Regions from separate parts of the Pseudomonas pichavaramensis genome, predicted to be linked through region 2. Evidence: predicted binding sites of a transcription regulator. Region 2 holds the regulator's gene; the other holds the start of a gene.
What was found. The regulator LexA, encoded in region 2, represses DNA repair genes until DNA is damaged. The targets are predictions, from matches to a motif close to CTGTNTNNNNANACAG.

Region 1: the regulator LexA is predicted to act here: its motif matches at 1,320-1,335, upstream of recN (DNA repair protein RecN).

What each region holds. Positions count from the first base shown of each region.
Region 1 covers NZ_JBJKFJ010000012.1:30,360-33,768, forward strand. The annotation lists gene dnaK (molecular chaperone DnaK) at 1-531, opposite strand, end outside; gene grpE (nucleotide exchange factor GrpE) at 631-1,200, opposite strand; gene recN (DNA repair protein RecN) at 1,360-3,036, shown strand; gene fur (ferric iron uptake transcriptional regulator) at 3,119-3,409, opposite strand, start outside.
Region 2 covers NZ_JBJKFJ010000005.1:28,575-31,983, forward strand. The annotation lists gene ACJRW5_RS09575 (DUF6586 family protein) at 1-232, shown strand, start outside; gene ACJRW5_RS09580 (hypothetical protein) at 313-549, shown strand; gene sulA (SOS-induced cell division inhibitor SulA) at 615-1,088, opposite strand; gene lexA (transcriptional repressor LexA) at 1,099-1,713, opposite strand; gene ACJRW5_RS09595 (TetR/AcrR family transcriptional regulator) at 1,941-2,648, shown strand; gene ACJRW5_RS09600 (L,D-transpeptidase family protein) at 2,698-3,225, shown strand; gene nagZ (beta-N-acetylhexosaminidase) at 3,237-3,409, shown strand, end outside.

The DNA of each region.
Region 1 (3,409 bases), on a different contig from region 2:
CAGCGCAGCTGCGGTCGGCTCGTTGATGATGCGCTTGACGTCCAGACCGGCGATGCGACCGGCATCCTTGGTGGCCTGACGCTGGCTGTCGTTGAAGTAGGCCGGCACGGTGATCACCGCTTCGGTCACTGGCTCGCCCAGGTAATCCTCGGCGGTCTTCTTCATTTTCTTCAGCACTTCGGCGCTGATCTGCGGCGGCGCCATCTTCTGGCCGTTGACCTCGACCCAGGCGTCGTTGTTGTCAGCCTTGACGATCTTGTACGGCACCATCTGGATGTCTTTCTGTACGACATCCTCGTCGAAACGACGGCCGATCAGACGCTTAACCGCGTACAGGGTGTTGTGCGGGTTAGTCACTGCCTGGCGCTTGGCCGACTGGCCAACCAGGGTTTCGCCATCGTTGGCGTAAGCGATGATGGACGGCGTGGTACGAGCGCCTTCGGCGTTCTCCAGCACCTTGACGTTGCCGTTTTCCAGAATGGAGACACAGGAGTTGGTGGTCCCCAGGTCGATACCGATGATTTTGCCCATGAATATTCTCCCGAAACTTTGATTTTTCCGTCGCCGCGCTTCGCAGGCGCCGGTAGCACTAAAACGCTTGACTCAGAAATGGGGTCGCCCCCGAAAATTTCAAGCCTGCTCGTCGATGGACGGCGGCGGCGTGGTCGGCGCCTTGCTCACCACAACCATGGCCGGACGCAGCAGGCGACCGTTGAGCAGATAGCCCTTCTGGAACACCTTGAGCACCGAATTCGGCTCGACATTGACGCTCTCTTCCATCGCCATGGCCTGGTGATGCTCCGGGTTGAACGGAGCACCATGCGGGTCTACTGCTTCCAGCTGGTGACGCGCCAGGGTGTCGATCAGCAGCTTGAGGGTCAGTTGCATGCCCTCGCGCACCCCCTTGATCGCCTCATCATCCGGGTTGGACAGCTCCAGGCCACGCTCCAGACTGTCGACGATCGGCAGCAGGTCGTTGGCGAATTTTTCCAAGGCGAACTTGTGCGCCTTCTCCACATCCTGCTCGGCGCGACGGCGCACATTCTGCAGCTCGGCAGCCGTGCGCAACGATTGATCCTGCGCCGCAGCCAGCTGCTCTTCCAGGGCCTGTACACGAGCCGCCAGGTCGTCGCTCGACGCAGCGTTCTCGGCTGCCTGAGCCTCGGGGTTCTGCGTATCCAGGTTCTGTTCGTCAGCCATGCCTATCTCCTCTCGAATGAATCGGCGCGAGTCCGACTCGCGCACCTGCCGCCTATATGGAGTCAAATCCACAGCTTTCAAGGGGCGATAAAGGAGGATTGTCAGGGAAAGAAAAAACACTGTATAAATAACCAGACATCAAATTCGGGAGCGTTCGCCATGCTGGTGCACCTGTCCATCCACAATTACGCCATCGTCGACCACCTGGACCTCGAGCTGGATGCCGGCATGAGCGCCATCAGCGGCGAGACCGGCGCCGGCAAGTCGATCATGCTCGACGCCCTCGGCCTGTGCCTGGGTGACCGCGCTGACAGCGGCGTTGTGCGCCCAGGTAGCGACAAGGCGGACATCCTCGCCAGCTTCGACCTGGCCGAGATTCCCGAAGCCCGCGCCTGGCTCGCCGAGCGTGATCTGGACAACGACGGCCCGTGCATCCTGCGCCGGGTGATCACCGCCGAGGGCCGCTCGCGCGGCTACATCAACGGCAGCCCCTGCCCGCAGGCCGACCTCAAGGCACTGGGTGAGCTGATCATCGATATCCACAGCCAACACGAACACCAGTCGCTGCTGAAAGCCGACACCCACCGCCGCCTGCTCGACGAGTACGCAGGCAGCCAGGAACTGGCGCGCCAGGTGCAACTGGCCGCACAGCGCTGGAAGCAGACGCGCAATGAACTGCAGCGCATCTCCAGCCAGGGCGACGAACAACGCGCCCGCCACCAGCTACTCAGCTACCAGCTGGAAGAGCTGGAAAACCTCGCCTTGGGCGAAAACGAACTGGAGCAGCTGGAGCAGGAACACAAGGCCCTGAGCAACGCTGAAGCCCTGCTCGGCGCCTGCCGCCAAGTACTCGACCTGTGCAGCGAAAGCGATGCCGGCAACGTGCTGTCGGCGCTCACCGCCAGCCTCAATCGTCTCGGCGGCTTCGGTGGCCAAGGCAGCGCACTGGGTGAAGCGAGCAACCTGCTGGCCAGCGCACAGATCCAGGTCGAAGAAGCGGTAGGCGAACTGAACCGCTTCGTCGACCATTTCGACGCCGACCCCGAACGCCAGCAGTTTCTCGAGGAACGCCTGGACAGCATCTACACCCTGGCGCGCAAGCACCGCGTCCAGCCCAGCGAACTGGCCGCACTGCAACAGCAGTTATTCGAAGAGCTGGAAGGCCTCAACGCCGATGACCAGGCCAGCGAACGCCTGACCGAAGAGCTGGCAGCCTATGAACGCCACTATCAGGAAAAAGCCGCGGAACTCAGCACCCTGCGCGGCAATGCAGCCGAGCGCCTGGCGGCAGCCGTCGAGCAGGAAATGCAGGCACTGGGTATGCCAGGCGGCCGTTTCAATATCCAGCTACAGGCCATCAACAGCGAGGAGCCGCACGGCAACGGCCTGGAAGCCGTGGAGTTCCTGGTCAGCGCAAACCCCGGTCAACCGCTGCGAGGCCTGGCCAAGGTTGCCTCGGGCGGTGAGCTGTCGCGCATCAGTCTGGCAATCCAGGTCATCACCGCACAGACCTCACGGGTGCCGACTCTGGTGTTCGATGAAGTGGACGTCGGCATCGGCGGCCCGACCGCCGAAGTGGTCGGCCAACTCCTACGCCGCCTAGGTGAACGTGGCCAGGTACTGTGCGTCACCCATCTTCCGCAGGTGGCTGCGCAGGGCCACCAACACCTCTTCGTGCACAAACGCCGCGGCGAGGATGCCACGTCCACAGCTGTGAGCAAGCTGGACGAAAGCGGCCGCGTCGAGGAGATCGCGCGCATGCTCGGTGGCGTCGACCTGACCGAAGAATCTCTGGCGCACGCACGCAAGATGGTTACCAGCGCACAAGCTGCCTGAAACAACATGGCCGGTTGCAATCCGGGCTACGGCAAAACAAAAAGGCGACCCGAAGGTCGCCTTTTTCATCGCAGCAGAGCTATCAGCTCTTCTTGCGTACGTACAACACCAGGTTGTGATCAACCAGTTCGAAACCGTGCTCCCTGACGATTTCTTTCTGGCGCTTCTCGATTTCGGAATCGAAGAACTCGATCACCTCGCCGGAGTCGACGCAGACCATATGGTCATGGTGACCACTGTCGGCCAACTCGAATACCGCGTGACCGCCATCAAAGTTGTGGCGTACGACCAGCCCAGCAGCTTCGAACTGGGTCAGTACGCGGTATACGGTGGCCAGGCCAACATCCTCGCCCGCCTCCATCAGTGCCTTGTA
Region 2 (3,409 bases):
GCAGCAGCGTGAAACCTGGCTGGCGCAGCTGCTGGCAGCATACAGCGAGTTGTTCCTGCCGCCACGCGAGGAGCGCAAGGCCAAGGTCGATCCGGCGATGCCTTTGATCACGGCGGTCAGTGTTGGTGAAGAGCCGGTGGTGCTGACGCCAGGCGTCGATGACATCGACGCCTGGCGTCAGCAGCTCAAGACCCTGGTCTTGCGTTTTCGCGAAGGCCTCAGTGAGTGCTGATTGGGTTTAACTGGACCAGTGGGCTGGGGATGATCCCTGCTGGCTGTTACAATGTCGTGTTTTCGTACAGAGACTGAGCCATGCCTACATCCTTTCTGGAAATCGTCGAGCTGCCTGATGGGCGTATTGCCCTGCGTCGTGCAGAGGATGAGGAGGCGTTGGTGACTCTGGATTTCTCCGCCGATGCCAAGGCTTTCCTGCAGGGGCAGCACATTGAAGTTGCCAAGGCCATGCTGAACGTGGGTGTGCAGATGGCCGGCCGAATGGCTGAAGGCGATTTCGTCAGTGAAGAAGAGGAACCGCGCGTCTTGCATTGATCGCTGGCGGTGAATCAACGAAAACGGGGCTCCAATGGAGCCCCGTTTTCGTTGTGCTTGGGTATCTAACCCAGGCTGATATTCAGGCTTTGTGCCTCGCCGGCGTGAGCGGCCTGCGCAAGTCGCTGACGGGTGCTGCGTTCCACTGGGTGCAACCAGCTGATCACCGTATGGCTTCGGCCGAGCCTGAGGGCTTCCTCGGCAAGCTCCAGGGCGCTTTGGCCAAGGCGTGGCTGCAGCAGTAGGATGCATTCGCGATTCAGGCCAGCATCACGCAGCCAGGTTTGTGTAAGAGCTGCTGGCGGTGCGACCAGCGTCAGCCAGCGCGCGTCCTGGTTCTGGCTCAATTCACGCAGAATGGGGGCTAACAAGTGCAGGCAATGACCGGCTGTGCCTCGGAGTGCCAGCTCGCTGAATGCCTGATCGTCCTCACAAGGAGCCGTTCCAGTGGTTTCCAGGGAGGGCTCACTTGGGGCGTCGGCGAGAAAGGCGTTGAACAGGGGAAGCTGCGAACGCTCGAACGACTGCTGCACTTGCATGGCGTCTCCTTTAGCGGCGAATTACGCCGACACTCAAGCCTTCGATGACCAGATCCTGATGTTCCAGGTCCACCTCGATCGGGGCGAATTCAGGGTTCTCCGCGATCAGCCAAACCTTGCTGCCTTCGCGCTTGAAGCGTTTGACCGTCACTTCGTCATCGATGCGGGCGACCACGATCTGCCCGTTACGTGCTTCGCGGGTGGTATGCACTGCAAGCAGATCACCGTCGAAGATGCCGATGTCCTTCATGCTCATACCGCGTACGCGCAACAGGTAGTCGGCCTTGGGTTGAAAGAAGGCTGGGTTGATCTGGCAGGATTCTTCGACATGTTGCTGGGCCAGAATCGGTGCGCCTGCGGCAACCCGGCCAATCACTGGCAGGCCTTCGTCTTCGTTGGCAGCGCCGGCCTCGAAGCCTGGAATGCGAATGCCGCGTGAAGCACCTGGGGTCATTTCGATCGCGCCTTTGCGAGCGAGAGCCTTAAGGTGTTCCTCTGCTGCATTGGGCGACTTGAAGCCCAGTTCCTGGGCGATCTCCGCTCGAGTCGGTGGATAGCCGTTATCTTCCAGGCAGCGTTTGATGAAGGCGAGAATCTCGGCTTGGCGGGGCGTCAGTTTCAGCATGGCTGGGCTCTGTCTTTATATACAGTGACTGGGATTATATACAGTAAGCCGTGGTTAGCAACGATCAATTTTTCTATCGCGCTCGCGCAGTCTGTTACCCGTGCGAAGCCATAAGCGTCTGTGCTGTTGTAAGCTGTGACCGGTCGGCCAAAAGGCGGCTCATGCGGCTTGACAATTCGATGGGCTGAAACGTATGTTTCAAACAAGTGTTTGTCAGGTGATAGCTCATGGCCCAGTCGGAAACCGTTGAACGCATTCTCGATGCTGCAGAACAGCTGTTCGCGGAAAAAGGTTTCGCCGAGACCTCACTTCGTCTGATCACCAGTAAGGCTGGGGTCAACCTGGCCGCCGTCAACTATCACTTCGGTTCCAAGAAGGCGCTGATTCAGGCGGTCTTCTCGCGTTTTCTCGGGCCGTTCTGTGCCAGCCTGGAAAAGGAACTGGATCGTCGCCAGGCCAAGGCGGAAGGCCAGGCCACACTCGAAGAGTTGCTGGAGCTTCTGGTCGAGCAGGCCCTGGCGGTGAAGCCGCGCAGCGGTAACGACCTGTCCATCTTCATGCGTTTGCTTGGCCTGGCTTTCAGTCAGAGCCAGGGGCACCTGCGCAAGTATCTGGAAGAGGTGTACGGCAAGGTATTCCGCCGCTACATGTTGCTGGTGCATGAAACCGCGCCACGCATTCCTCCGTTGGAGCTGTTCTGGCGCGTGCACTTCATGCTGGGTGCGGCAGCGTTCAGCATGTCGGGTATAAAGGCACTGCGTGCGATGGCCGAGACCGATTTTGGCGTGAACACTTCCATCGAGCAGGTGATGCGCATGATGGTGCCGTTCCTTGCGGCTGGCATGCGTTCTGAAACCGGAATCAACGATCCCGCACTGGCTGGAGCGCAGCTCAAGCCCCGCAGCAAGACGCCGAGCGCTACCGCCAAGGTTTGACGCCTCGGCAGTTGGGCTTGGCTTGGCCCTTCGGCTAAGCTAGCGGCCCATGTCCGATCTCGATTTACTCCATATCTCCATTGCCGATCAGGCGCTCTATGGCCTCAGCGACGGGCAGGTCCTACTACGGGTGCCCGTCTCCACCGCCTTGAACGGCGCTGGTGAGCGCAACGGCTCCGGCTGTACGCCACGCGGCCTGCATCAGGTGCGGGCAAAGATCGGCGCCGGCCTGCCGCTGGCTGCAGTGCTGCGCGGCAGGCGCTGGACCGGTGAGGTCTGGTCCGCGCAACTGCATCAGCAGTTTCCCGGCCGCGACTGGATTCTCACCCGTATTCTCTGGCTCAGCGGCTTGGAGCCCGCCCGCAACCGGCTCGGCGAGGTGGACACCTTTCGTCGTTATATCTATCTGCATGGTACGCCGGATACGGAACCCATGGGCACGCCGCTGTCCCATGGCTGCATCCGGCTGCGTAATGCCGACATGTTGGCGTTGTTCGAGCGTGTACCCGTGCATTGCCGGGTGCGTATCGACGAGGCGCCATGCCCGCAGTGGGCTGCGGACCACGATTTTCAGTAAGGAATACCTGCATGCAAGGCTCGTTGATGATGGATGTTGCTGGCACCTGGCTGACCGCCGAGGATCGCCAGATGCTGCGCCAGCCCGAAGTGGGTGGCCTGATCATTTTTGCCCGCAATATCGAATCGCCGCGCCAGGTGCGTGAGCTGTGCCAGAGCATCCGTGCCGTGCGCCCGGACCTGCT